DNA from 3 places in the Streptomyces sp. NPDC046862 genome. Region 3 is predicted to be linked to each of the others. Evidence: riboswitches for the same ligand, from Rfam matches in the RefSeq annotation. Region 3 holds a riboswitch; each other region holds the start of a gene.
What was found. A riboswitch is a leader RNA that binds a small molecule or an ion and turns the genes downstream of it on or off. The one in region 3 is predicted to bind cyclic di-AMP.
Positions count from the first base shown of each region.

Region 1 (9,529 bases), on a different contig from region 3:
TGGATCGTGGCGCAGTGGTAGCACTCCATGAAGTTCTCGATGATGAGCTTCCAGTTCGCCTTGACGTCGTACACGATCCGCTTGCCGACCGAGAGGTTCTCGATGTCGTAGTGCTCGATCGATTCGACGTCCCCGAGGCGGCTGACGACATCGCCGACGACGACCTCGTCGAAGGAGGGCGGGTTCTCCGCGAGGCAGACCCAGACATAGCCGAGCCATTCTCGGGTGGCCACGTTCACCAGGCCGTACTCGGTGCGGCCGATGTCGGGCATCTTGGTGAGGTTGGGCGCCGCGACGAGCTTGCCCGTCAGGTCGTACGTCCAGGCGTGGTAGGGGCACTGGAAGGCCCGCTTGACCTCGCCGCTCTCCTCCGTGCAGATCCTGGCTCCGCGGTGCCGGCAGACGTTGAAGTAGGCGCGGACGGAATTGTCCCGGGCGCGGGTGATCAGGATGCTTTCACGGCCCACGTCGACGGTCCGGAAGGCGCCGGGCTTCGCCAGGTCGGACGAGCGCGCGGCACAGAACCACATGGTCTCGAATATGCGCTCCTGCTCCTGGGCGAAGATCGCGGGATCCGTGTAGGCGGTGCCGGGGAGAGTGGCGATCAGGCTGTCCGGCAGGCTGGTCGAGGTCACGGTGCACTCCTCGGGAAACGTCGTGGAGGGGTCATTCACGCGCCGGGAACAGCGACTCCGGACGGCGTTGTGTATGGAGCAACGCTGCGCGTTACGTGCAACCGCAGCATGAGATGCCTCTTGGGTGGCGTCAAGAGGTCGCGACGGCGAGCTGCTTGCGCCAGCGGGTGAACAGCCGCGGCTGGTTCATCCCGAGCACGGCGACCGGATGGCCCGCACGCCGGTAGACGGCCAGGACGTTGCGGTCGTCCGGAGTGCCTTCCTCGACCGTCACGCTGTCGGCGCCCGCCGCGTACCCCGCGAACTGGATCTTCACCCCGTACTGGTCAGACCAGAAGTACGGCGGCCGGGGCACACCCGGTTCCGCCGCGCCGTGGGAGAGCAGCGTCGTGATGGCAGCATCGGGGCGCTCGCGTGCACCGGTCCAGTGCTCGACGCGGCGGTGGGCGCCCGCGCGGGGGTCGTACCAGTTGGCGCAGTCACCGACCGCGACCACGCCGGCCAGGCTGGTGCGGCCGTCCGCGCCGCACTTGACGCCGTTGTCGAGCTCGATGCCGGATCCCTCCAGCCAGTCGACGCACGGCCGCGCGCCCACACCGACCACGACGATGTCGGCCGGGATGCTGCTGCCGTCCTCGAGCAGGACGGCGTCCACCCGGCGCTCTCCGCTCAGCCCCTTGACGCCCACACCGCACTTCAGCCGTACGCCGTGGTCCGCGTGGAGGGCGGAGACGATGGAGCCCATGGTCTCGCCGAGCGGTCCGGCAAGCGGCGTGGGAGCCACCTCGACCACCGTCACGTCGAGCCCGAGGGTGTACGCGGTGGAGGCGACCTCGGCGCCGACGAATCCACCGCCGATCACCACCAGCCGCCCGCCGCGGGCCAGTTCGCCCCGGAGGGCGAGGGCGTCGTCCAGGGTGCGCAGGACGTGCACGCCGGCCAGGCCTTCCGAGCCGGGCAGGGTGCGCGCGGCGGCGCCCGTCGCGATGACGAAGCCGTCGGCGCGGACCTCACGGCCGTCTGCGAGCCGGACGGCACGGTCCGCGTGGTCGAGTCCCGTGGCGCGGACGCCGAGCAGCCACTCCGCCTGGAGGTCCTCGTCGTCCGCCTCCAGAGCGAGCTCCGCCTCGCCGATGGTGCCGGACAGGAACTCCTTGGAGAGCGGGGGCCTGTCGTACGGGCGGTGGAGCTCGTCGCCGATGACGACCAGCCGCCCGTCGTAGCCCTGTTTCCGCAGTGAGCGCGCCGCCGACAGCCCGGCCAGCGAGGCGCCCACCACGGCCACGGTCCTCACGCGAGGGCTCCGGCGAGCCGCGCCGCGACGCAGGGCGGCAGGTTCGGAGCCGCCGTGGACACCCGGACGTAGACCATGCCGTCCTCGACGACGACCTCGTGGGTCCGCACGGGGAGCTTGGCCGGCGGGGCGTCGACCGCACCGGTCTTGAGGTTGAACTTGGAGGCGTGCAGGGGGCATTCCACCTCGCAGCCCTCCAGCCAGCCGTCGGCGAGCGAGGCGTCCTGGTGGGTGCAGGTGTCGTCAATGGCGAAGAGCTCGCCGTCGTCGGTGTGGAACACCGAGACCGGCGGGTCGATGTCGAGCCGGAAGGCCTCTCCTCGCGGGAGGTCCGCGAGACGGCACGCGGGAATCATCATGACACCTCGGTGCGTATAACGAAACGGATTGCGGTGAGCGCAACATCAGTCTGAGGTCGCCCCGAACCCTTGTCAAGGCATTCAGAAGACGAGGAAACCCATCAGCCGGAGTTGCTCACTATGAAACTGTCAGCATGATGCGCAACGTCACACAGGTGTGATCGAACCCGGAATCAGCGCATTCGGCCTGCCCAACGGGGGAATCGAGCCGTCGAGGCCCGCTCAGCGCCGGGCACGTGAACGCATGCCCGCCTCACCGCCCGCAGGACCGGAGAAACGGGCGCGCGGCGTTCGACGGCCGGTGGCCCCGCACAGCGCGCGAGGGCGCCGCCCGCGGGGCCGCCGCCCGCGGTCAGAACCCGCGGTCGATCCACTCCTGAAGGTGCGGCGCCTCGGCGGCGACGGTGGTCGTGTCCCCGTGACCGGTGTGCACGACGGTCTCGCCCGGCAGCGTCAGCAGTCGGTCCCGGATGGAATCGACGATGGTCGGGAAATCGCTGTACGACCTTCCCGTCGCCCCCGGGCCGCCCGCGAAGAGCGTGTCACCGCTGAAGAGGGCCGTCAGTTCCGGCGCGTACAGGCAGACCGCGCCAGGGGCGTGGCCGGGAGTGTGGAGGACGGTCAGCTCGATGCCGGCCACCGTGAGGACCTGGCCGTCGGCAAGGTCACCGTCGGGTGCCCGGTCGGGGTGGGTCTGCTTCCACAGCGGCATGTCGTCGCCGTGGAGGAGGATCGGGGCACCGGTTCGCGCGGCGAGTGCGGGTGCGGCGTCGATGTGGTCGTTGTGGGCGTGGGTGCACACGATGGCCCGCAGGGTGCGCGAGCCGAGGGCGTCGGCGATCGCCTCGGCGTCGTGTGCGGCGTCGATGACGACCGCCTCGGTGTCGTCGCCGACGATCCACACGTTGTTGTCGACGTCCCAGGTGCCGCCGTCCAGCGAGAACGTCCCCGACGTGACGAGATGCTCGATGCGGGCGACGCCCATCAGAGGACCACCACCGAGCGCAGTACGTCGCCGTGGTGCATGCGCTCGAAGGCCTTCTCGACCTCGTCCAGCGCGATGGTCTCCGTGACGAAGGCGTCCAGGTTCAGACGGCCCTGCAGGTAGAGGTCGATGAGCATGGGGAAGTCCCGGCTCGGCAGGCAGTCGCCGTACCAGGAGGACTTCAGCGCGCCACCGCGGCCGAAGACGTCCAGCAGCGGCAGCTCCAGTTTCATCTCCGGGGTCGGCACACCGACGAGGACGACCGTGCCCGCCAGGTCTCGGGCGTAGAACGCCTGCTTGTACGTCTCCGGGCGGCCCACCGCCTCGATGACCACGTCGGCGCCGAAGCCGCCGGTCAGGTCACGGATCGCCTCGACCGGGTCGGCGTTCCTGGAGTTGACGGTGTGGGTCGCGCCCAGCTTCCTGGCGGTGTCCAGCTTGTGGTCGTCGATGTCGACCGCGATGATCTTCGCCGCGCCCGCCAGCTCGGACCCGACGACCGCCGCGGCACCGACGCCGCCGCAGCCGATGACCGCCACGCTGTCACCGCGTCCGACGCTGCCGGTGTTGATGGCCGCGCCGATACCGGCCATCACGCCGCAGCCCAGCAGACCGGCGGCGGCCGCCGAGGCGGCCCGGTCGACCTTCGTGCACTGCCCCGCCGCGACCAGGGTCTTCTCCGCGAACGCGCCGATGCCCAGCGCCGGGGAGAGCTCCGTGCCGTCGGCCAGCGTCATCTTCTGCTTGGCGTTGTGCGTGTTGAAGCAGTACCACGGCCGCCCGCGCCTACAGGCCCGGCACTGGCCGCACACCGCGCGCCAGTTCAGGATGACGAAGTCTCCCGGGGCAACGTCGGTGACCCCTTCTCCCACCGCCTCCACGACACCGGCGGCCTCGTGGCCCAGCAGGAAGGGGAAGCCGTCGTTGATGCCGCCCTCGCGATAGTGCAGATCGGTGTGACAGACCCCGCAGGCCTCGACCTTCACCAACGCCTCTCCCGGCCCCGGGTCGGGCACGTTGATCGTTTCCAGACTGACGGGGGCGCCCTTACCCCGCGCGACAACGGCACGGACCTGGTGCGTCATGGTCACTCCTCGGCTGCTGCGAGACCTGATACTGATGTTGCTCATTACGGCACACATCTCATGAGCCGCAACGAGCAGCATCGGGGAGATGCCGACCCGTGGTCAAGGTTTTGACACCCACCACACCGCGGAGGCCCGCGCCCCGCCGGACAGCGCCGCCTTCGATCGCCGCGCAGGCGAAAGCGGTGCTTTGGACCTACGGTGGTCTGAGACGGACCGACAAGCCGAGCCGGCGTCGCGGAGGAGGCTGCGGTGGAGGAGCACGCGGTGGAGGAGCACTTCGTCTGGGTCACGACACGCCGCGTTCAGCCGGGCGCCCTGAAGGAGTTCGGGCGGGCGTGGCGCCCGGACCCCTATCCGCGGGGGCTGCGCCACGCCTACGCGTACTGGTCCGAGGACGGACAGGAGATCACCGGCGTGTCGTTCTGGGACTCCAAGGAGGCGTGCGACTCCTGGCGGGCCTCCGAGCCGGAGACGCGGCGGCGTGCGGCCATGGCACCGTACGTCGTCGAGGAGCGGGAAGGCTTCTACCGCGGCCGCGAACTCGGGGTTCCCCAGCACTAGCCGTGTCCGTCCCTCACACGCCAGCCGGAGGCGCAAGCCGGTCAGGTGCCGCTCATCCGGCCCGTCGCCGGGTGACACGCCGACCGCGCGGCTCGACGGCCCGGACGCGCCCGTCACCTACCCTCGGGCGCTGTGACGCTGATCGACGGAACATACCGCCTCGGGCCTCCGGCCGGCCGCCTCTTGATCAGGACCGGGCGCGCCGGGCTGGGCCGCAGGGCAGGACACGACCTCACCATCGAGGCCACCCGATGGTCCGGCGAAGCGGTGGTGGCCGTCGGCGAACCGGACAGGTCGTCGGTGAACGTGACGGTCGAAACGGGATCGCTGGAGATCCTGGAGGGAACGGGCGGGCTCAAGGCACTCACCGATGCCGACCGGGCCGAGATCAAACGGACGCTTGCCGGCGCGGCCCTGCTGCACACCGCGGGACACCCCACGATCACCTTCCGCTCCACCCGCGTCACCGGAACGCCGCAGTCCTTCGAGATCACCGGGGACCTCACCGTCAAAGGACGGACCCGCCCTGTGACGGTGCACGGGACGGCGCACGGGAACGGCAGTGACGACGGGCTCCTGCGATGCTGGGCGACCGTCACGCAGTCGACCTGGGGTATCAAGCCCTACACCGCGTTCCTCGGCGCGTTGCGGCTGGCCGACGACGTCCGGATGGAGTTCGAGGCGGTCGGGCTCGAACCGGCGGGCGGGCTCGAAGCAGCGGAAGGGCTCGGGTAGGCACCGCGGGCGCACGTCACGGCGGCCCACCCGAGCCCCGCGCTTCGTCACACGGGCCGCACCACGCTGTGGATCGCCGACTCCCCCGCGTAGAGGATCGGGTCCTCGCGCACGTGGGGTCCCTGACTCGGTGCGTGGACCATCATGCCGTTGCCGACGCAGATGCCGACGTGGCCGGCGTTGTCGGTGAAGAACACCAGGTCGCCGGGCTGAACGTCCGACAGGGCGATCGCACTGCCGGCGTACGCCTGGTCCTGGGCGGTACGCGGGAGCGTCACCCCGGCGGTCTTCCAGGCGGCCCGGGTGAGGCTGGAACAGTCGTACGACCCCGGTCCGGTCGCGCCCCAGACGCATGGCTTGCCGATCTGCGCGCGGGCGAATTCGACTGCCGCCATGGCCTTCCCGCCGGCCCCGGTGACCGGTGCGCCGACAGCGCCGGAGGTTCCAACGGTGCGGAGCGCGCCAGAGGTACCGAGGTCGCCAAGGGCGCCGACGGCAAGACCCGCGCCGAGGGACGGGTCCGTCCCCGCGGGCCAGTCCGTGCCGGGAGACATGACCGTACCGGCAGACGTGGTCGTCCCGGGAGACATGACCGTACTGGTGGACATGGCGGCGCCGGGAGACATGACCGTACCGGTGGACATGACGGCGCCGAAGCCGGACGGGCCCTGTCCCTGCCAGTCGGCCTCGACCTCGGCCACGTGGCGAGCCTGTTGCGCCGTCGCGTGCCAGGCGTCATCGGCCGGCGGCAACTCGATCGACGCCCACGGCGTACTCCACTGCGCGACGTGTCCGGAGAGCAACTCCCGGGCCGCGGCGAGCTTCCTCCGGTTCTTGTCCTTGGCTGCCCTCAGCGAGGACTGCCGGGTCTCATCGGCGGACGCCGGCCGGGCCGCCGAGGCCTTCCGCCCGGTCTCCGGCGCGGCCGGCAGACCGGCCAGGGGTCCCGCGGTGAGTCCCGCCGCGGGAACGGCGGTCAACTCGGTCGCAGGTCCGGCGGGCAGCTCCGCCAGTGGTGCGGCGGGCAGCTCCGCCACTGGTCCCGGGGCCGTCTCCGCGGCAGGTCCCGCCGTCAGCTCCGGAAGGCCCCGGCCTCCAGGTTCCCGCGCACGGTCGGGGCGCACGTCGTCGGGGCGCATGGCCGGGAGCGAGGGCCGGGCCTCGGGCAGGCGGTCCGGCCTGAGTTCCGGTGGCAGCACGGCGGGGACCGTCGGGCCCAGCTTCGCGCGGGCCACGTCGAACCAGGGCTTCACGATGTCGTCGAGGGCGGGATCCATGCGCCCGCGCCCGGCGCCGGGCACGGGCGCGACACGCGTACGCCGCCCCGAGGCCATCGCACGCGTCGCGTTGAAGTTCCCGGTGTCGGTCTCGGCCCGGTCGTAGAGGTTGTGGATCCTCTGCTGGACTTCTGCGCGGCTCGGCTCTTGCGCCATGGGGACGTACTCACTCCTTCCATCCACCGCCTACCGAGTTAGCTGTCGGGTTCGGGCGGATGTCTCCGGAAGGTGTGCCCTACGGTCACCACCCGGTGGGCAGTCGACCGATTCACCCCAATGTCGGTTGGGTCCCCGGTTCCGGCTTCCGCGACGGTGCACCGGATTCGGCGGAGGCCACGCGACCCGACGAGGTTCGCCGGACGGAGTCGTGTGGCCTACCCATTAACTTAGCCAACTTGTGTTCCTTGTGTGAAGATCGGAGCGCGAAATGCCCGTTCCGTCAGTGTGACGTTCACCCCAACACTCCGGGCCGCTCCCGCACTTGACCTGGGCGGCCTGCTTGCCTGGACCACACGACCGGTACGACCACGGTCCCGCCACGGGCCCACCACGGAAAGGACCTGCCCCCATGCGTTACGCCGTCCTCGGCACCGGCATCGTCGGCCGCACGATCACCGCCAAGCTGACCTCCCTGGGTCACGAGGTCACCATCGGCACCCGCGACCCCGCCACCACCCTCGCCCGCACCGAGCCGGACGCCATGGGCAACGAGCCGTTCGCCACCTGGCACTCGGCCCACTCCGACGTGCCGCTGCGGACCTTCGCCGAAGCCGCCGACTTCGGCGAGACGGTGGTCAACACGACCGCGGGCGCCGCCACGCTCGACGCACTCGACGCGGCGGGCGGCGACGCCCTGGCGGGCAAGGTACTCATCGACATCACGAACGCGCTCGACTTCTCCCAGGGCATGCCGCCCACGCTGAACCCGGTCAACACCGACAGCCTCGGAGAGCGGATCCAGCGCGCCTTCCCCGGTGCCCGGGTCGTCAAGACCCTCAACACCGTGAACTGCCTCGTCATGGTCGAGCCCGGCCGGGTCGCGGGAGCGCACAACGTCTTCGTCTCCGGCGACGACACGGGAGCCAAGAGGCAGGTCACCGAGTTGCTGATCTCCTTCGGCTGGCCCGAGGGCGACATCATCGACCTCGGCGGCATCGAGACCGCCCGGGGCGCCGAGATGCTCCTGCCTCTCTGGCTGCGTCTGTACGGGACCCTGGGCCACGCCGACTTCAACTTCCACATCCAGGGCGCCCGCTGACCACCACCGAACCGAACACTCGATCGACTGGACCGGGCGCGAGAGCAGGCGCAGGCTGAGGAGACGGGGAAGGAGACACAGGCAGAGACACACAGACTCAGAGGCAGATCAACCAGGAGTGATCAGGATGGAAGACAAGCAGTGGACCGTCCAGATCCACATCACCGAGGACGGCGACGACACCCAGGCACGCGCCGTGCTGACGACCCCGGACACCTCCACGGTCACGGGACGGGGCGCGGCCAGGCGCAACCCGGTCGACCGGCCCGTCCCGGAGATCGGTGACGAGCTCGCCGCCAGCCGCGCACTGGAGGATCTGGCGATCCGGCTGCACGACGTCGCCTCCGACGACATCGTCCAGCTGACCGGGCCCGTCGAACAGTGACGGCACCCCCTCCCACCGGGGGCTCTCACCCCACGGGCCGCGGGTGATTGTGCCGAGCGGACGCCGCACCGGCCTGCTGGGCACATTGGTCGGCGGGGCCTGGCGGGGGGCCATGAGCGGAGCGCCGCGTCCAGCGCTCAGGCAGCGGCCGCTGCCGGGCGCCGGCCGGCCACGTAGGTCTTCCAGAGCTGGATGAGCAGACGCATGACGATCGCCTCGATCACGGCGACCGCCACCTTGGTGAGGAGCGGGGCGAGCAGGTGCGACACAGCGGGCGGCCTTTCTTGTGCGTGCAGGTCCGTACCGCTCCTTTGTGCGGGCCCGGTGCTTCGTGCGGCCGCTGTTCTGGTGGCGACAGGGTTAACTGTCAGTGACGTCGGGGGGTGACGGCTTCCAGCGCGGCCGGCAGCAGGACGGATCCCGCTGCCGCCGTCAGACCGATGGTCCATCCCGCCGGACCGAGGGGCCGGCTGCCGAAGAAGTGGCTGAGGCCGGGGACGGACACCACGAGGACGAGTGCCACGAGCGACCCCACCGCGGCGAGGGCGACGAGGGGATCGCGGCCCGCGTCCGTGAGCGTCTGCAGGAGCTGGGAGGCCACGAGGGCGACCAGGGCGACCGTGCCGGCCCGCGCCCGTGTGCCCGTCATCCGGGCGACGATCCACGCGCTGCCCGCCGCGGCGGTGGTGATGGTGGCGCGCAGGCGGAGGTGCCGGGTGAGGGCCGCGCCCAGTGAGGCCTCGGGACCTTCCGCGAGCAGCTTCTCGGCGCTGCCCGCCGGGGGCCGGGCGGCGATGGCCATGGCCGGGAGCATGTCGGTGAGGACGTTGACGAGGAGCAGCTGACGAGCGTTCAGCGCGCTGCTCCCGGTGAACACCGTGGTCGCCAGCACGAATGTGATCTCCCCCAGGTTGCCGCCGAGAAGGATGCCGAGCGCCTTGCGGACGGAGGC
Region 1 is NZ_JBEYXP010000020.1:157-9,685, forward strand. It holds partial or broken gene AB0959_RS22570 (aromatic ring-hydroxylating dioxygenase subunit alpha) at 1-635, opposite strand, end outside; gene AB0959_RS22575 (FAD-dependent oxidoreductase) at 766-1,929, opposite strand; gene AB0959_RS22580 (bifunctional 3-phenylpropionate/cinnamic acid dioxygenase ferredoxin subunit) at 1,926-2,288, opposite strand; gene AB0959_RS22585 (MBL fold metallo-hydrolase) at 2,641-3,273, opposite strand; gene AB0959_RS22590 (S-(hydroxymethyl)mycothiol dehydrogenase) at 3,273-4,358, opposite strand; gene AB0959_RS22595 (hypothetical protein) at 4,611-4,922, shown strand; gene AB0959_RS22600 (YceI family protein) at 5,055-5,657, shown strand; gene AB0959_RS22605 (NlpC/P60 family protein) at 5,705-7,090, opposite strand; cyclic di-AMP (ydaO/yuaA leader) riboswitch at 7,102-7,273, opposite strand; gene AB0959_RS22610 (NAD(P)-binding domain-containing protein) at 7,503-8,192, shown strand; gene AB0959_RS22615 (DUF1876 domain-containing protein) at 8,320-8,577, shown strand; gene AB0959_RS22620 (hypothetical protein) at 8,715-8,846, opposite strand; gene AB0959_RS22625 (HAD-IC family P-type ATPase) at 8,945-9,529, opposite strand, start outside.
Region 1: it holds a riboswitch for cyclic di-AMP, as region 3 does, so the genes downstream of both, AB0959_RS22605 (NlpC/P60 family protein) here and AB0959_RS15755 (LysM peptidoglycan-binding domain-containing protein) in region 3, are expected to answer to the same signal.

Region 2 (9,529 bases), on a different contig from region 3:
CGCATCCTGTGGGACACCGGCCACCAGAGCTATGTGCACAAGCTGCTGACAGGTCGTCAGGACTTCTCCAAACTGCGCGGCAAGGGCGGCCTGTCCGGCTACCCGTCCCGCGAGGAGTCCGAGCACGACGTCATCGAGAACAGCCACGCCTCGACCGCCCTCGGCTGGGCGGACGGGCTCGCCAAGGCCCGCCAGGTGCAGAGGGAGAAGGGGCATGTCGTCGCGGTCATCGGTGACGGTGCCCTCACCGGCGGCATGGCGTGGGAGGCGCTCAACAACATCGCCGCCGCCAAGGACCGTCCACTGATCATCGTCGTCAACGACAACGAGCGCTCGTACGCCCCCACGATCGGCGGCCTCGCCAACCACCTCGCGACCCTGCGCACCACCGACAGCTACGAGCAGGTGCTCGCCTGGGGCAAGGACGTCCTGCTGCGGACACCGGTCATCGGCACCACCCTCTACGAGTCGCTGCACGGCGCGAAGAAGGGCTTCAAGGACGCCTTCGCCCCGCAGGGCATGTTCGAGGACCTGGGCCTGAAGTACGTCGGGCCGATCGACGGGCACGACCTGGGAGCCGTGGAGTCCGCGCTCAGGCGCGCCAAACGCTTCCACGGGCCCGTACTGGTCCACTGCCTCACCGAGAAGGGCCGCGGGTACGAGCCCGCGATCGCCCACGAGGAGGACCACTTCCACACCGTCGGCGTGATGGACCCGCTCACCTGCGAGCCACTGTCGCCCGCGGGCGGCCCCTCCTGGACCTCGGTGTTCGGCGACGAGATCGTACGGATCGGCGAGGAGCGCGAGGACGTCGTGGCGATCACGGCGGCCATGCTCCACCCGGTGGGGCTCGGCAGGTTCGCGGAGCGGTTCCCCGACCGTGTGTGGGACGTGGGGATAGCCGAGCAGCACGCCGCGGTGTCGGCGGCCGGACTCGCGACCGGCGGCCTCCATCCGGTCGTCGCCGTCTACGCCACCTTCCTCAACCGTGCCTTCGACCAGCTGCTGATGGACGTCGCGCTGCACCGGTGCGGGGTCACCTTCGTGCTGGACCGGGCCGGTGTCACGGGCGTCGACGGCGCGTCGCACAACGGCATGTGGGACATGTCGATCCTCCAGGTCGTCCCCGGGCTGCGCATCGCGGCGCCGCGCGACGCCGACCAGCTGCGCGCCCAGCTGCGCGAGGCGGTCACCGTCGACGACGCGCCGACGCTGGTCCGCTTCCCCAAGGAGTCCGTGGGACCGGAGATCCCGGCGGTCGACCACGTGGGCGGCATGGACGTGCTGCACCGCTCACCGGGCCTCCCGGAGGTGCTGCTGGTGGCCGTCGGTGTCATGGCGCCGGTCTGCCTCCAGGCCGCGGAACTGCTCGATGCCCGCGGCGTCGGCTGCACCGTCGTCGACCCGCGCTGGGTCAAGCCCGTCGACTCCGCGCTGCCCGGGCTCGCCGCCGAGCACCGTGTGGTGGCCGTGGTGGAGGACAACAGCCGGGCGTCCGGCGTCGGCGCGGCGGTCGCTCTCGCCCTCGGGGACGCCGACGTGGACGTGCCCGTACGGCGGTTCGGCATCCCGGAGCAGTTCCTCGCGCACGCCAAGCGGGGTGAGGTACTGGCCGACATCGGCCTCACACCGGTCGAGATCGCCGGGCGGATCAGCGCCTGCCTGGCCGCCAAGGACGAGCTCGCCAAGGAGAAACCCGCCATGGAGAAACAGGAATGACCACCGCGGAACCCGCAGCCGGGGCCGAGGAGTTCGACCTCGGCAGACTCCTGGCCGAGCGAGGTGCCGAGCGCTACGAGCTCCACACCCGGCACCTCAACCACCAGCTCCCGCGCATGCTGCACACCATCGGCTTCGACAAGGTCTACGAACGGGCCGAGGGCGCGCACTTCTGGGACGCGGACGGCAACGACTACCTCGACATGCTCGCCGGGTTCGGGGTGATGGGCCTGGGCCGCCACCACCCCGTGGTCCGCAAGGCGCTGCACGACGTCCTCGACGCCTCCCTCGCCGACCTCACACGCTTCGACTGCCAGCCGCTGCCGGGGCTCCTCGCCGAGAAGCTCCTCACCCACAGCCCGCACCTGGACCGGGTGTTCTTCGGCAACAGCGGCACCGAGGCCGTGGAGACCGCGCTGAAGTTCGCCCGGTACGTGACGGGAAAGCCGCGGATCCTGTACTGCGCGCACGCCTTCCACGGGCTGACCACCGGCTCGCTGTCCGTGAACGGCGAGTCGGGCTTCCGGGACGGGTTCGCGCCGCTGCTGCCCGACACGGCGGTCCCGCTCGGCGATCTCGACGCCCTGGCGAAGGAGCTGAAGAAGGGGGACGTCGCCGCCCTCATCGTCGAACCCATCCAGGGCAAGGGCGTGCACGAGGCCCCGCCCGGCTACCTGCGTGCCGCCCAGGAGCTGCTGCACCGGCACAAGGCGCTGCTCGTCGCCGACGAGGTGCAGACCGGGCTCGGACGCACCGGCGACTTCTACGCCTACCAGCACGAGGACGGCGTGGAGCCGGACCTGGTGTGCGTGGCGAAGGCGCTCTCCGGGGGCTACGTACCGGTCGGCGCCACCCTCGGCAAGGACTGGATCTTCAAGAAGGTCTACTCGTCGATCGACCGCGTCCTCGTCCATTCGGCGAGCTTCGGCTCCAACGCCCAGGCCATGGCGGCGGGCCTCGCCGTGCTGTCCGTCATGGAGAACGAGCGGATCGTCGCGGGCGCCCGCGCGACGGGGGAGCGGCTGAAGTCCCGGCTGGCGGCGCTCGTCGACAAGTACGAGCTGCTCAGCGACGTACGCGGCCGGGGTCTGATGATCGGCATCGAGTTCGGGAAGCCGAAGTCACTGGGGCTGCGCGGCCGGTGGACCATGCTGCAGGCCGCGCGCAAGGGCCTGTTCGCGCAGATGGTCGTCGTACCGCTGCTGCAGCGGCACCGCATCCTCACCCAGGTCTCCGGCGACCACTTGGAGGTCATCAAGCTGATCCCGCCGCTCGTCATCGGCGAACGGGACGTCGACCGCTTCGTCGACGCCTTCACCGACGTGATGGACGACGCGCACAACGGTGGCGGACTGATGTGGGACTTCGGCAAGACCCTGGTGAAGCAGGCGGTGGCCAACCGCTGAGCCGTCCCCATGGGGGCCAGCGGGAAATTTTGCCTGTGGGGCAACAGATTTGCCCCACAGGTAATCCTCCGGCTGAATGGAGGCATGAGCCTCATCGAGCCGGAGCCGTCCGCCGGGGCCGAAGACCCCGCTGACCTCCCCGCCGTCGCCCCGCAGCTGCGCACCCTGCGCCGACGTGCTTCCCTCACGCTGGAAGCCGCGGCCCGGGCCGCCGGGCTGTCGCCCGCGCATCTGTCCCGGCTGGAGACCGGCCGCCGCCAGCCCTCGCTGCCGATGCTGCTCGCGCTGGCCCGTATCTACGGTACGACCGTGTCGGAACTGCTCGGCGAGACGGTCGCCGAACGGGACGCGGTCATCCGCGCCGCCGACATGGAGCCGACGCCCGCGGGCGGCTGGACGTACTGGCAGGCGGGCGCCTCCGGGCGTGGCATGCAGGCCCTGCGTGTGCACGTGCCGTACGGCTCGCAGGGCGACGTCGTGCGGGTCCACCCGGGCGAGGAGTGGCTGTACGTGCTGAAGGGGCGGCTGCGGCTGCGCCTCGGGGACACGTCGCACGTCCTCGCGCCGGGGGACAGCGCCCACTTCGACTCGCTGACCCCGCACCGCCTCGCGGCCGCCGACCACGACGGCGCCGACCTGCTCTTCGTCCACACCCTGCTGCAGAGCCCGACGGCCACGCTGTGCCTCGGGCCGACGACCACCGGAGAAGCCCCGTGAGCAACATCGAAGACAAGTTCCCCCGTGCCCTGTGGGTGCGGCTGATCATCTACATCGCGGTGGGTCACCTCTTCGCGGCCTTCATCTATCTGCTCTTCGAGGCGGGCGCGAAGCGGTGACCCGCGGAGCCGTTCGGCTGAGCCCAGCAGCCGTTCGGCTCAGTCCAGCAGCCGTTCCCGCAGCCGCTCCCGGATCTCCGGCGTGACCTTCAGGCCCTGCTCCAGGTACGCGTCCACGTCGCCCCAGTTCTCCTCGATCGTCTCGAACGCCGCCTCCAAATACTCGGCCCGCGCGTCGAACAGCGGGTTGAGCAGCTCCATGACCTCGGGGGAGTAGGCACTGGCCGACGTGCTGCTGCGGTGCACCTTGTAGCGGCGGTGGGCGGCGGCCGACTCCAGGTAGTCGGCCATGATGGCGTCGCGCTCCACCCCGACGGCGAGGAGCGTCACGGCTATCGACAGGCCCGCGCGGTCCTTGCCGGCCGCGCAGTGCATCAGGGCGGGCACGCTGTCCTCGGCCAGCGCGTGCAGCACCTGGGAGTGCTCGGCCGTGCGGTGCCGGATGATCGTGCGGTACGAGCGGATCATGCGGCCCGCCGCCCTGTCGTCCGAGAGCAGGGCGCGCAGCTGGTCCAGGTCCCCGTCGCGGACCATCTTCCAGAACTCGGCTCCGTCCGCCGGGTCCGTCAGCGGCAGGTTGACGTTTCGCACGCCCGGCAGGTCGACGTCCGGGCCCTCCAGCTTCTGGTCGGCCGCGTTGCGGAAGTCGAAGATCGTATGCAGTCCCAGAGAGGACAGGAACACGGCGTCCTCGCCGGTCGCGTGCGCGAGGTGACCGCTGCGGAACAGCCGCCCCTGGGCCACACGCCGGCCGTCCACGGTGGGCAGGCCTCCCACGTCCCGGAAATTACGCACTCCGGTCAGCTCCGGCTCGGTCGACGGGACCTGCTGCGTCACGGGGGCTCCTCCCATCCGGCCGCCGGCGGTGCTCGGCTCCGCACACCGACGTTGCGCCCTCGACGATACGACATGGCTTCGTAGGCCACGGAGTTGTCCACAGGAGCTCGCGAGCGTTTGCCATGGGGCCCGCCGGACTTGATGATGTTGGGGCCTGATCGCACGTGTTCGAATATGTTGGAGGCTTGATGCTGGAGATCGGCGGAGACGGTCGTACCTGGCTGCTCTCGGGACCCACGAGCAGCTACGCGCTGTCTCTCACCGAGGACGACACCCTCCTGCACCTCCATTGGGGACCGCGGATCGGGATCGCCGACGCGGAGGGGCTCGCGGCCCGGCCGTTGCCCCCGTACCGGGGGTTCGAGTCCCAGATCGACGGGCTCGAGGAGTACCCGGTCGAGGGCGGCCCCCGCTTCGTGCGGCCGGCGCTGTCCGTCCGCACCGACGAGGTCCGGGGCACCGAGTGGACCTTCCGCGCGTACGAGGTCGAGGACGACGAACTGCGGCTGCGGTTCAGCGACCACGAGCTCGGCATCACGCTGCACTACCGGATGCGCCACGACGTCGTCGAGCGCTGGGTGACCCTCACCAACGAGGGCGCCGACGTGGAGGTGCTGCGCGCCGACTCCGCGACCTGGACGCTGCCGCTGCGCGAGGGCTGGCGGCTGTCCCAGGTGCACGGCCGGTGGGCCGCCGAGTCGCAGCTCGTCCGCACGGACCTCACCTACGGTGAGCACGTCATCGGCAGCCGGCGCGGCCACACCGGGCACCAGCACCTGCCGTGGGTCGCGCTCGACGCCGAGGGGGCGACCGAGGAGCGCGGCGAGGTCTACGGGTGCGCGCTCGCCTGGTCGGGCACCTGGCGCATCTGCGTGGCCCAACTCCCCGACGCGCGTGTGCAGATCACCGGCGGCATCGGCTACGACGACTCGGGTCTGCTGCGTCTGGCCGCGGGTGACTCGTACGCCACTCCCGTCTTCGCGGGACTGTGGAGCGACGGCGGCTTCGGCGGGGCGAGCCGCGCCTGGCACGCGTACCAGCGCGCGTACGTCATCCCGGACGCGGACCGGGACCGGCCGGTGCTCTACAACTCCTGGGAGGCCACGGAGTTCGACATCTCGGAAGACCAGCAGCGCGAACTGGCGCGCCGGGCCGCCGCCATGGGGGTCGAGCTGTTCGTCGTCGACGACGGCTGGTTCGGCAGCCGGACCAGTGACCGGGCGGGCCTCGGTGACTGGACGCCCAACCCCGACCGCTTCCCGGCCGGACTGAAGCCGCTCGCCGAGGACGTGCGCGCGCTCGGCATGCAGTTCGGCATCTGGGTCGAACCCGAGATGGTCAACGCGGACAGTGATCTGTACCGTGCGCACCCGGACTGGGTGCAGTTCCAACCGGGACGAAAGCGGACGGAATTCCGCAATCAGCTCGTACTGAACCTCGCCCGCGACGACGTCCAGGAGTATCTCTGGGAGAAGCTGGACGCCCTGCTCTCCAGCGCGCCCATCGACTATGTGAAGTGGGACTTCAACCGCTGCTTCACCGACGCCGGCTGGCCCGGCGAGCCGTACCCGCAGAAGCTGTGGGTCGAGCACGTGCACGCCTTCTACCGTCTGCTCGACCGGCTGCGGGCCGCGCACCCGGGGGTCGCCTTCGAGTCCTGCTCGGGTGGCGGCGGCCGGATCGACCTCGGGGTCGTGTCACGCACGGACCAGGTGTGGACCTCCGACAACACCGACCCGCTCGACCGGCTCGTCATCCAGCACGGCTTCAGCCAGATCCACCCGGCGCGTGTCATGGCCGCCTGGGTGACCGACAGCCCGAACACCCAGCTCAATGACCGTGTGAGCTCCCTGCGCTTCCGGTTCGTGAGCGCCATGGCGGGTGTCCTCGGCGTCGGCGGTGACCTCACGACCTGGAGTGAGGAGGAGCTCGCCGAGGCGCGCGAGTGGGTCGAGCTGTACAGGGAGATCCGTCCCGTCGTGCAGCGTGGCGACCTGTACCGGCTGCGGCCCCCGGCCGGCGGGCTGAGCGCGGTGCAGTACGTCCATGGCGACGAGGTCGTCGTCCTCGCCTGGCTGCAGGCCCAGCACTACGGAGAGCCGGCCGCCCCGCTCCGGCTGCGCGGCCTCGATCCAGGGAATGCATATGAATGCCGTGAATCGGGCGAAGTGCACCGGGGTGCCGTGCTGATGCATCACGGTCTGCCCACGGGGCTGCGCGGCGACTTCGATGCGGCAGTTATCCGACTGCGCCGCATCTGAGTGTTCTGTCCGAAATGAAGCCTTGAGTCCAAGTAGCCCTGGAATAAAGCAGGGTGGGTCGAAGGTGGGTGACCAGCGTCATATCCGTGACGCTGTGTCGCCGTCATGTTCACGTAATGCTGGCCGATTCTCAGGGCGATTGAGAAAGTGCGGAGATCGCTCATTTACGGAGAGTGACGGTGAATTCCTGAAAGGGTGAGGGAACCAGACGCACAGGAAAGCCCAATGGTTGTCCGGATGCCCGTAAGTCGCTTACGTTCCCCTCAATCCGGACGGACGCCGAATCCTGCCGCCGCCCGGAGCCGCCAACTCACCCGTGCACGGCAGGAGCGGGGGACCCACAGGCAGTACCGCCTGTTCCGGTCTCCGGAACAGGCTTGGGGTAAAGCCGTGCGCGCGTACGGCCGGGCATCTCCAGTCCGCACCCGACAGCTCACCTCGTAGGCGCCGGAGAGGAATTCGTCATGCCCGCGAGGGGTAAGCATCGCCGCCCGAAGTCCCAGCGCTTCACCCGTTCCATAGCCGCCGCCGGAACCGGTGGCGCCGCACTCGCACTTCCGCTCATCGGGGCCACCGGGGCCCATGCCGCGTCCGCGGACTCCGTTTCTCAGAAGACGACGGCGGTTTCCGAGAAGACCGTCACCGAGAACAGCGCGAAGGCCGCGGCGGAGCAGGCCGGCGAGTCGGCCACCGCCAAGAAGGCCTCGACGCGGACCTATTCGGTCCGCCACGGAGACTACCTCTCCAAGATCGCCCGGGAGCAGCACGTCTCCGGCGGCTGGAAGAGAATCTACGCGGACAACCGTGAGGCCGTCGGCTCCGACCCGTCGCTCATCCACCCGGGCCTGAAGCTCACCCTCCACGGCAAGGCGCCCTCGGGCGGCAACAAGGCGTCGGACAAGACCGCGTCCTCGTCGAAGAAGGCCGCGCCACAGAAGACCGAGACCAAGGCCGAGACGACGTCGACCACCCAGAGCGCGGACGCCAGTGGCACCGGCTTCACGCTCCCCGTCGAGGGCGCCACCATCGGCACCGGCTACAAGACCCCGGGCGGCATGTGGTCCAGCGGTTATCACACCGGCGTCGACTTCATCGTCCCGACCGGTACCAGCCTCAAGGCCGTCGGCGCGGGCACGGTCGTCACCGCCGGCTGGGGCGGCGCGTACGGCAACCAGGTCGTCATCCAGCTCGCCGACGGTCACTACGCCCAGTACGGCCACATGTCCCAGCTGTCCGTCTCCGCGGGCCAGACCGTGAGCGAAGGCCAGCAGATCGGCCTCTCCGGCGCGACCGGCAACGTCACCGGTCCGCACCTGCACTTCGAGATCCGCACCGGTCCGGACTACGGCTCGGACATCGACCCGCTGGCGTACCTGCGCTCGAAGGGCGTCAACGTCTGACGCGCTCCCCGCGCACCTGACGCATCCTCCGCGTCACGCGTCGGTGAAGGCCGGGCCCTGCGATGTACGGGGCCCGGCCTTCGGTGTGCCCGGCCGCTCCTCCGTGCCGCTCCTCCGGTCCGCTCCCACGGTCCGCTCCTCCGGGGCGTCCGTGCGTGTCCGGCTCATGACCGGCGCATCGCAGTCGTGTGGCATGGCCGGAGGACGTCTCGACAGGCGTGCGGAAGTGGCGGCACAGTGATCGACTGCAAGCGCTTTCCATGCTGGTCGACCAAGGAGTAGCGTCATGACCACTCGCAGAGCGTTCGGAGCCCTCGCCGCCGGTGCCGCCCTCGCGGCCCTGGCGCCGGTGCCCACGGCGAGCGCCACGTCCCGCCACCGCCGTGGACGGCTGATCGCGGCCGACGGCTTCCGGCACGGCCTCGGCCGGTGGGCCACCGAACTGCAGGACGGCGGCACCGTCACGGCCTCGGGCGGTGTCCTGGAGATCGACGTGCCGAGCGGCGCCACGGTGTGGTTCCGGAAACGGCTCGAAGGCCCGTACGTCATCGAGTACACCGCCACGCCGGTCTCCGCGGGCGGCGTCAACGACCGGGTGTCCGACCTCAACAACTTCTGGAACGCCGTCGACGTACGGTCGCCCGACGACATCTTCGCCACCGAGCGGGGCGGCGCGCTCGCGGAGTACGACTACCTCAAGACCTACTACGTGGGATACGGCGCCAACACGAACACCACGACACGACTGCGCCGTTATGTCGGCGAGGCGGGTGTGCGGCCGCTGGTCCACGACTACACGGAACCCCTGCTCGTCGCCAACGAGCCCCACCACGTACGGATCGTCTCCGACGGCTCCACCGTCCAGTGGTGGAACAACGGGCGACTGGTCTTCGACTACGAGGACCCGGAGCCGTACACGAGCGGGCACTTCGCCTTCCGGACCACGTGGAGCCACTTCCGGATCAACGGATTCCGGGTCTGGCGGCTCGCTCAACGCCCCTGATGAAAAGCTTATTCCGCAATTGACCAACACTTGACGAGTGGCTTATCTCACCGCACGTCAACCCTTT
Region 2 is NZ_JBEYXP010000047.1:61,198-70,726, reverse strand. It holds gene dxs (1-deoxy-D-xylulose-5-phosphate synthase) at 1-1,719, shown strand, start outside; gene AB0959_RS38945 (aspartate aminotransferase family protein) at 1,716-3,125, shown strand; gene AB0959_RS38940 (XRE family transcriptional regulator) at 3,210-3,842, shown strand; gene AB0959_RS38935 (DUF6126 family protein) at 3,839-3,961, shown strand; gene AB0959_RS38930 (tyrosine-protein phosphatase) at 4,001-4,798, opposite strand; gene AB0959_RS38925 (alpha-galactosidase) at 4,987-7,059, shown strand; cyclic di-AMP (ydaO/yuaA leader) riboswitch at 7,353-7,519, shown strand; gene AB0959_RS38920 (peptidoglycan DD-metalloendopeptidase family protein) at 7,524-8,459, shown strand; gene AB0959_RS38915 (hypothetical protein) at 8,493-8,627, opposite strand; gene AB0959_RS38910 (DUF6250 domain-containing protein) at 8,746-9,462, shown strand.
Region 2: it holds a riboswitch for cyclic di-AMP, as region 3 does, so the genes downstream of both, AB0959_RS38920 (peptidoglycan DD-metalloendopeptidase family protein) here and AB0959_RS15755 (LysM peptidoglycan-binding domain-containing protein) in region 3, are expected to answer to the same signal.

Region 3 (9,529 bases):
CGTCTACCACGTTCCCTGGATGCCGGCCTGGCGCATCGGCGACCTCACCGCCCCGCTGCCACGGGAGAGCGCGGACCTGGCCCGCCTGACAGGAGCGGCCGCGGTCTGAGACCACCCGGGACGGCCCACTGCAGGACCCTCAGGCAGGACCTCCGGCAGGACCTCTGGCAGGACCCCTTGGCTTTTGTTGCATGCGCATATAGCCTTGTGCGCACATAGACTGTGTGCGCATGTAGAGCGTGTCCGCACGCAAAGCGCTCCCGCAATCAAGCCTCACACTCTGGAGGACTCGTGAGCCGCACCTTCCTGTTCCTGCTCGGCAGCGGCCGTCCCGGTGGCAACACCGAGATCCTGGCCCGCAGGGCCGCCGAGCAGTTGCCCGCCGACGTCGAGCAGCGGTGGATCCGCCTCGCCGAGCATCCGCTGCCCGACTTCGAGGACCTGCGCCACCGCACCGGCCACGTCCCTCCGGCCAGCGGCGACGAGGCGCTGCTGCTGGACGCCACGCTCGCGGCCACGGACGTGGTGATCGCCTCGCCGCTGTACTGGTACTCGGTGTCCGCCCCCGTCAAGCGCTACCTGGACCACTGGTCCGGCTGGCTGGAGACCCCGGGCATCGACTTCACGGCGCGGATGGCCGGCCGCACCCTGTGGGGCGTCACCGCGCTCGCGCACGAGGAGGAGGTGGTCGCCGAGCCTCTCGTCGGCACGCTCAACCATTCGGCCGCGTACCTGCGCATGCACTTCGGCGGGGTCCTGTTCGGCAACGGCAGCAAGCCCGGCGACGTCCTGAACGACTCGGCCGCGCTCGCCCGCGCCAAGACGTTCTTCACCCAGGAGCCGCCGCTCGCGCGCTACCCGTTCGAGGTCGGAGCCGAGGCCGCGTGACCGCTGAGCGGTGCTGTCCTACGCCGTGACGTCCTACGCGGTGACGTCCTACGCGGTGATGTCCTTCGTGGTGAACCGCGCCCACGCCGCCGACCCGAACACGGCCGCGTACAGGCACTGCAGTCCCAGGTTGCGTTGCAGGTCGTCCCAGTAGACCGGTTCCCGCATCAGGTCGGCGAACGACAGCCAGTAGTGGGAGAAGAAGTACGGCTGGAGGGCGTGGAGTTGCGGGATCTGGTCGAGGATCTGCACGGTGATCAGCAGGCCGACCGTCGTGGCCATCGCCGCGATGCCGCTGCTGGTCAGGGTCGACACGAACAGCCCCAGGGCGGCCACACCGATCAGGGACGCGGCCACCACCAGGGCGATGAGCAGGGACCGGCCCAGCCCTTCGGCGAAGCTGATGCGCGTACCCGAGATGGTCGTCAGGTCGCCGAGCGGGAAGAGCAGGGCGCCCACCGCGAGCGCCGACACCGCGACCACCAGCGTGGCGACCAGACAGAACGTCATCGTCGTCGCGTACTTGGTGAGCAGCAGCCGGGTGCGGCCCGCGGGCGCGACGAGCAGATAGCGCAGCGTCCCCGCGTTGGCCTCGCCCGCGATGGCGTCCCCGGCGATCACTCCGATCGCCATCGGCAGGAAGAAGGGCAGGGTCGCGGCCAGCGCCGTGAACACCAGGAACAGGCCGTTGTTGGTGATCTGGGTGATGAAGGCCGGGCCCCCGCCTCCCCCGCCACCGACCGACGAGCCGTCACTGGTCTCGATCTTCACGGCCACGCCCACCAGGACGGGCACGCCCGCGAGTACGGCGAGCAGCGCGAGGGTGCGCCAGCGACGGAAGGTGGTGACGAGTTCGTTGCGGAAGAGCCCGAACGTCCAGAGCGGGCTCGGAGCCCGTACCTCCGCGGCCTCCCCGCGTGTTGCCGTGCCGGCCTGCGCCGCCTCAGCCTGCGACACCGAAGCCCTCCCCCGTCAGCGCCACGAACGCGTCCTCCAGGGAGGCCCGTTCGACCATGAAACCGCGTACGCGGACTCCGGCTGTCACCAGTGCCGCGTTCACCTCGGCGAGATCCCGTTCCGGGGGCTCGCCCGTCACCTGTTCCTCCGTCACGACGACATCGCCGACACCCTGTTCCTTGAGCACCCGGGCCGCGTCCCCGACGTCCGGTGTGGTCACGACCAGCCGTCCGCGCACCCCGGCCGCCAGGTCGGCCACCGGGCCCTGGGTGAGCAGTCGCCCCTGGGCCATCACTGCGGCGTGCGTGCACACCTGCTCGATCTCGTCGAGGAGGTGGGAGGAGAGGAAGACGGTGGTGCCGTCGGACGCCAACTCCCGTACCAGGGACCGGATCTCCCGCATTCCCTGCGGGTCGAGCCCGTTCGTCGGCTCGTCGAGGACGAGCAGCCTGCGCGGCTGGAGCAGCGCCGACGCCAGCCCCAGCCGCTGCTTCATGCCCAGCGAGTAGGCCTTCGCCTTCTTGCCCGCGGCCGCCGTCAGCCCCACCCGGTCCAGCGCGGCGGCGACCCGCGTCCGCCGGGTGCGGGGGTCGGCGGTGGGGTCGGCGGCGTCGTACCGCAGCAGGTTGTCCCGGCCGGAGAGGAAGCCGTACAGCGCGGGCCCCTCGATGAGGGCGCCCACCTGCGGCAGTACGGTGCGGGCGGCGCCCGGCATGGGACGGCCGAGCACCCGGGCGGTGCCCGACGTGGGCTCGATCAGGCCCATCAGCATGCGGATGGTGGTGGTCTTCCCGGAGCCGTTGGGCCCGAGGAAGCCGAAGACGCTGCCGCCGGGAACCGTGAGTTCGAGGTGGTCCACGGCCACCTGGCCGCCCCGGAAGGTCTTGGTCAGACCCTGGGTGTGGATGACACTCGCGTCCGTCATGGCTCCCCTCGGGTGCGGCCGCGGGCCGGGACGGCGTCCTGCGCCGTCCCGGCCCGCCCGCCGGTGTCCTGCCTGGCCGGTGTCCTGCCCGGCCAGTGTCCTACTTGGCCGCGTTGGCCGCCTTCACCAGCGCGTCCTTGGTGACCGCGCCGGCGTACGCCTTGCCGTTGTCCGTGATCAGGACGTTGATCAGCCGGGTCTTGAAGACGGTACCGGAGCCGAACTTGCCGCTGACCTTGTCGCCGAGGGAGCTCAGGAACCCGTCGACGTCGCTGTTGCCGGTGGCGGCCCCGGAGGGTACGCCCTGGCCGCCCGTGTCGAACTCGGCGATGGAGTTCCAGCCCTCGCCGATGGTCTTCAGGCCGCCGCCCTCCATCTCCTTGCCGAGGCCGCCGCCCTCCAGCCCCTTGCCGGCGTCCTTACCGAAGTGCTCACCGGACGGCGCCGCGCTGTCGTGGTGCCCCCGGGCCTCGGCCTTGTCGCCCTCGGTGACCTTCGCGCCCTTCGGCGGGGTGAAGTCGAACGTGGAGGCGCTCGGCTTGCCGAAGTCGACCTGGGTGAAGCCCGCGTCCACGACGGCCGCGCCCCCGCTCGCCGGGGTGAGCGTGAACTTCAGCGGCAGCCCGGTCTTCGAGTCCACCGCGATGGAGATGGCACCGACCGTGGAGCCGGACGCCTTGGGCTTGATGAGCAGCTTGTAGGCGTCCCGGCCGGCGACCTGGGCGGTGCCGTCCACGGTCACGGACGTGGTGTCGTCGACCGCCTTCAGGGCCTCCTCGGCCAGCTTCTGGGGCGTGGCCGGGACGTCCTCGGGCGCGGCCTTGCCGGACTTGTGGTCCTTGGCCTCGCCCGCGCCGGTCGAGTGGAAGACCTCGTTCGACTGACTGTCGTACGCCCACACGTCGTCGCCGTTGTGGATGACGCTGTACTCGGAGGCCTTGTCCAGCAGCGACAGCTTCTGCTTGTCCGGGCCGTCGGCCGCGACGCGCACGGTGTGCGTGCCGGTGGCGAGTTCGAGCAGCTTGGAGGAGGGGTCGGCGGACGAGCCGCCGTCCGAACCGGAGGGCTTCCCGGCTCCGCCGAGGCTGCTCTCCAGCCCGCCCAGGTCCGGCAGCCCCAGATCCGTGCTGATCTTCACCGTCCCGGACACCTGCTGTACGTCCGACGCGGCGATCTTCTCGACGAGTTCCTGTGCGCTGATCTTCGGCAGGTCGGGGTCACCCGAGCCGGCGAACGCCGGGACCAGCCCGATCGTCGCGGCCGCCACCCCCACCACCGTGACCGGGACGACGTACCGCGAGGCCTTGCGGCGCCCGGCGCGCACGTCGTCGGGTTCGCCGGCCTTCGCGCTGTCGTCGGTTTCGTACGGTGCCATGTGTGCCTTACCTCCGTCGTAGGCGGCGGCTGTTCGTCGTGACTCGCACTCGTCCTCGTCCACCCCGAGCCGCCATTCTCACCCGATTCGGTGAGGAGTGGTGCTTTCCATCTGACCAAATCGGCCAACGAGAAGCGTCAGACCCCGGAATCAACTCCATGTACTGCTGTGGGATGACACGGAGAGGCGGCGCCTCCCCCGACCCGTAGGGGTCGCAGGGGAGTACGCCGCCCGGCTGACACCCGTTCAGTGGTGGCCGTTCCGGTGCATCACGGACTACGGGCACGGTCTGACCCGGTCCAGCAAAACCGGTCCAGCAAAACCGGTCCAGCAAAAAGAGCCCGCCCGGTGCTTGAGGACGAGCCCTTCACCCGCACTCAACCGGCGCGGTGCACCACCGCGTCGCAGAGCTCGACCAGCGCGGCCTTCGCGTCGCACTCGCGCAACGGCGACAGCACGGCCCGGGCCTCCTCCGCGTACCGCACGGTGTCCCGCCGCGCCTGCTCCAGCGCGGGATGCGTCCGCAGCCGGGTCAGCGCCTCCGCGTGCCGCGCGTCATCGGTCAGGTCGGAGTCCAGCAGCTCGCACAGCGCGATGTCCTCGGCGAGCCCGAGCCGCTCGGCCCGCTCGCGCAGCCGCAGCACCGGCATGGTGGGGACACCCTCACGCAGGTCGATGCCCGGCGTCTTGCCGGACTCGTGCGAGTCGGAGGCGATGTCCAGTACGTCGTCGGCCAGCTGGAAGGCGATGCCGAGCCGCTCCCCGTACTGCGTCAGCACGTCCACGACCGTCTCGTCGGCGCCGGACATCATCGCGCCGAAGCGCCCGGAGACGGCGACCAGCGATCCGGTCTTGCCGCCGAGGACGTCGAGGTAGTGGTCGATCGGGTCCCGCCCGTCGCGCGGCCCGGCGGTCTCGAGGATCTGCCCGGTGACCAGCCGCTCGAAGGCCTCGGCCTGGATGCGGACCGCCTCGGGCCCGAGGTCGGCCAGTATGTGGGAGGCCCTCGCGAACAGGAAGTCGCCGGTCAGGACGGCGATGGAGTTCCCCCAGCGGGCGTTCGCGCTGGGGACGCTCCGCCGCACCTCGGCCTCGTCCATCACGTCGTCGTGGTACAGCGTGGCCAGATGTGTGAGCTCGACCACTACGGCCGACGGGACGATCCCCGGGGCGTACGGGTCCCCGAACTGCGCGGCGAGCATCACGAGCAGTGGCCGGAAACGCTTCCCGCCGGCCCGCAGCAGGTGCTGCGCGGCCTCCTGGATGAAGGGGACCTCGCTCTTGGTGGCTTCGAGCAGCCCTTCCTCGACAGCCGCCAATCCGGCCTGGACATCGGCTTCCAGAGCCTGGTCCCGCACGCTCAGCCCGAACGGCCCGACGACGGTCACGAGGGGTCTCCTGTCTGCTGACGTCTACTGACGGTTACACGGTCGGTCTCAAAATCGGTCTCACGGTCGATGACACGGTTTGTCGATCTGTCGCTGCCATCACTCGAGTCAGCGTATCCGGTCACCTTTCGATCACCACGGGCGCCCAGGGGTCCAGCCCGGGCTGTATCGGATCACGCCCGGTATGTTCTTGATCAGGTGATACAAGCGGACATGTACCGACTCCCGAGTCGACACCCTCGCCCATGGCCACCGAAGGCGCCGAGCCCCCGAGGCTCCGGAGATCACTCCGATGGGCCCGTCGAACTCGCTCATCCGTACGCCCTTCACCCGCGCCACTCCGCACGAGGCCTCCGCCGTCACACCTCCGCACGCGCCGACGCCGCTCTCGCACCGGAACCACTCAGGGCGGCCACCACGGCCGGCTCACCGGGCGACCGCTACGACAACGACGCACCCCGCACGCAAGGTTCCGGCCACACGGCCGGGACCGGCCCCCACTTCCGCGCGACCTCCCCACTCTCCGCGAACCCCGCGTACTCCACGCCCTTCGCGTGGAGTTGGTTCGCGAGTTCCCGGAACACCGAACGTATGCCCCGCACTTCGCGCCCATCACGAGGTGAGACACCCCGAAAGGGGGCCGGGCCCACGCCTCGCCGGACCGCCCAATCGGCGGTCGACTTGTCCGAATTGCCGCCTTGCCAGCACTTCATCCGGTCCGTCCCGTGAATTGGGTCACGCCGCCCCCGTGACGTCCTCTGCTCCCACCCTCTCGACTCTTCCTTTGCAGAAGGCAAGTTGAGCTTCGCCTTCCGGTGATTTCGCGAACTTCTGCACCACAAAGAGCTGATCAAGGGCGCTTCTGTCGTGCTTTCGGCCTTGTTCCCGACATGTGCTCTCGCATACGTTCACGGTCCATCCGGACGGGACGCCGAATCCTGCCGCCGCCCGGAATCCCCACTGACCAACCACTCACGCAGGCAGGAGCGGGGGAACCAGGTAAGCCGCCGGTCCGCACGACGGGCCGGCTCGGGGTGAAGCCATGCACGGCACGCACGACGCGTCGCCGTACACGGCCGGGCACCTTTCCGCCCGAACCCGACAGCTCACCTCGCAGGCGCCGGAGAGGAACAGCGTCATGGCCGCACGAGGCAAGCACTGCCGCCCCAGATCCAACCCGTTCATCCGAGGAGCCGTCGTCGCCGGAACCGGCGCCGCCGCCCTCGCCCTTCCCCTCCTGAGCGCGACCGTCGCGAGCGCCGCGACGCCGGCCCAGGCTCCCGCCTCCATCCAGGCGGTCCAGTCCGCGCCCCACCTCAAGTCCATTGCGTACACGGTGGCCAAGGGCGACACGCTCTACCGCATCTCGAAGAAGTACGACACTCCCGGTGGCTGGCGGAAGATCTACAAGGACAACCGCAAGGCCATCGGCCACGACCCGCACATGATCCACCCGGGTCTCCACCTGAAGCTCAGGACGGCGAAGGCGGGCACGGCGGGCACGGCGGGCAAGAAGTCCACCCCGTCCCCGGCGTCCACACCGTCGCCCGCGTCCACACCGTCCGCCGCGTCCAACCTGTCCACGCAGACCGTCACCGACGCCGCCCCGGTCGCCGACACGACGTACACGAACGACCTCGACGGCTGGATCCGCCAGGCGCTGGACATCATGGCGCAGAACGGAATTCCCGGGTCGTACGACGGCATTTACCGCAACATCATGCGCGAGTCCTCCGGCAACCCCCAGGCCATCAACAACTGGGACTCCAACGCCGCGGCGGGCACCCCGTCCAAGGGGCTCCTCCAGGTCATCGACCCGACCTTCCAGCAGTACCACGTGGCGGGCACGTCGAACGACCCGTTCGACCCGGTCGCGAACATCGCGGCGGCGTGCAACTACGCCGCCGCGCGCTACGGCTCGATCGACAACGTCAACGGACCGTACTGATCCCGGAACACCTACCGGCCGCCGGGCCGGGCGGGCGACGAGCTCCGCCGGCCCGGCACCGGGGCGGATCCGGACCGGGGGCCGGGCACCTCATCCGCCCCCGCCCCCGCCCCCGCCCCCGGGAACAGCCGCTCCAGTACCACCGCGATCCCGTCCTCCTCGTTGGAGAGCGTCACCTCGTCGGCGACGGCCTTGAGTTCCGGGTGGGCGTTGGCCATGGCGACCCCGTGGGCGGCCCAGTCGAACATGGGGATGTCGTTCGGCATGTCCCCGAAGGCGATGGTGTCGGCCGGGCCCAGCCCGAGGCGCCGGGCGGCCAGGGCGAGGCCGGTCGCCTTGGTGACCCCGCATGGCTGGAGTTCGACGGTGCCGGGCCCCGACATGGTGACCGTCGCGAGCGAACCGACCGCCCCGCGGGCCGCCGCCGCCAACTCGTCGTCGGACAGGGACGGGTGGCGCAACAGCACCTTGCTGATGGGCTCGCCCCACAGGTCGTCGCGGAGCAGGACCCGTACGGCGGGCAGGGTCGGGTGCGGCATCAGATAGCCCGGCTCGATGAGGGTGAGCCCGTCCACGCCGTCCTGGTCGACGGCCGCGTACACCTGCCCGACCTCGGCCTCGATCTTGCCGAGCGCGGTCTCGGCCAGTTCCCGGTCCAGGGTCACCGACCACAGCAGCCGGTCCGCGCCGGCGTCGTACAACTGCGCGCCCTGCCCGCACACCGCGAGCCCCTCGCTCCCGAGGTCCTCCAGCAGGGGGCGCACGCGTGGCGCGGGGCGTCCCGTCACCACCAGGTGCCGCGCGCCCCCGGCCACGGCTCTGGCCAGCGCCGCGCGCGACCTGTCGGAGAGCGTGTCATCGCCGCGGAGCAGCGTTCCGTCCAGGTCAGTGGCGATCAAGGCATATGCGGTGCGCGGGTTCATGATCAGAGAATACGGATCGGGAAGGCCCACCTGTCCGGCGTGAACCGGACGACGTGAGTTGACCGTTGGGACGTCACGGGGTCCCGGTCCGCCCGCACGTTGTCGCGCGGCACGGGCCCGCCCCTGACGCCCCGCCGATCGTCGAGACGCTCGCCGTCGGTGTCACCCGAAAGTGACGAACGGGACGTCAGGGCAGACCGGATGTCCAGACGAGCGGGCGGGCGATCCGCGCCCTCACCCGTGGGCGGCCGCCAGATGCCTCGCCAGTCGCGGCGACGCGAACTCCGTCCCGCACACGAACCGCATCACCGGCCCGTACGACGCCGCCGACGGCAGGCCCGTGAAGTACAGCCCCGGCACGGACGACCGATAGCCGGCGCCCAGCTTCGGCGTCCCCCGGCTCACCACCAGCTCCGTGCGCAGCTCGTGCCCGAGGAAGTCCATCGCGGCGATGTCCACGCGATAGCCGGTCGCCGCGATCACATGGTCGGCCGACAGCTCCTCCGTACGGCCCCCGTGCGTCTGGACCGCGAGCATCGGGCGCCCGTCGATCACGCCGCCGCGGATGATCCGCGCGACCTCGCGTACGGCCACCGCGGACTCGAAGCGCTCGCGCAGCCACCAGGCGCCCAGCGGTCCGAGGACGCGACGGACCAGGTAGTGGCGGGCCTCTTCGGGAAGGAGGCGGTAGGGGTGCGGGTAGTAGCTGAGGGCCCACAGCGACCAGGCACGCCCGAAGGGAGACTCCGGGCGGAAGCGGGGCTGGGCCCAGGGCGGCGCCCCGAACGCCACCCTGCCGTGGCCGCGCGAGACCACCCTTACGCGCGCCCCGGCCTCCGCGGCCAGCGCCGCCGTCTCCAGGGCGGACTGTCCGGCGCCGACGACGAGGAGCTCCTTGCCGGAGAACCGGCTCAGGTCGTGGTGCTGCGCGCTGTGCGAGACGGGCCCGGTGGGGCTGGGCCCGTCCGTGGCCGCTCCCGCGAGCTCGGGCGGGAGGTGGGCGAGCCCGGAGAGCCCGGTCGCCACGACGACGGCCCTCGCGGTGAACGTCTCACCGGAGTCCAGCTTGAGCTCGAAGCCCTCGCGGTCCCCGCGCCGGTCCACGGACACGACCCGCACCCGCTC
Region 3 is NZ_JBEYXP010000012.1:124,257-133,785, reverse strand. It holds gene AB0959_RS15785 (DUF6668 family protein) at 1-109, shown strand, start outside; gene AB0959_RS15780 (NAD(P)H-dependent oxidoreductase) at 292-888, shown strand; gene AB0959_RS15775 (ABC transporter permease) at 937-1,845, opposite strand; gene AB0959_RS15770 (ABC transporter ATP-binding protein) at 1,832-2,770, opposite strand; gene AB0959_RS15765 (sigma-E factor regulatory protein RseB domain-containing protein) at 2,871-4,145, opposite strand; gene AB0959_RS15760 (polyprenyl synthetase family protein) at 4,523-5,533, opposite strand; cyclic di-AMP (ydaO/yuaA leader) riboswitch at 6,493-6,666, shown strand; gene AB0959_RS15755 (LysM peptidoglycan-binding domain-containing protein) at 6,672-7,481, shown strand; gene AB0959_RS15750 (HAD family hydrolase) at 7,493-8,404, opposite strand; gene AB0959_RS15745 (FAD-dependent oxidoreductase) at 8,639-9,529, opposite strand, start outside.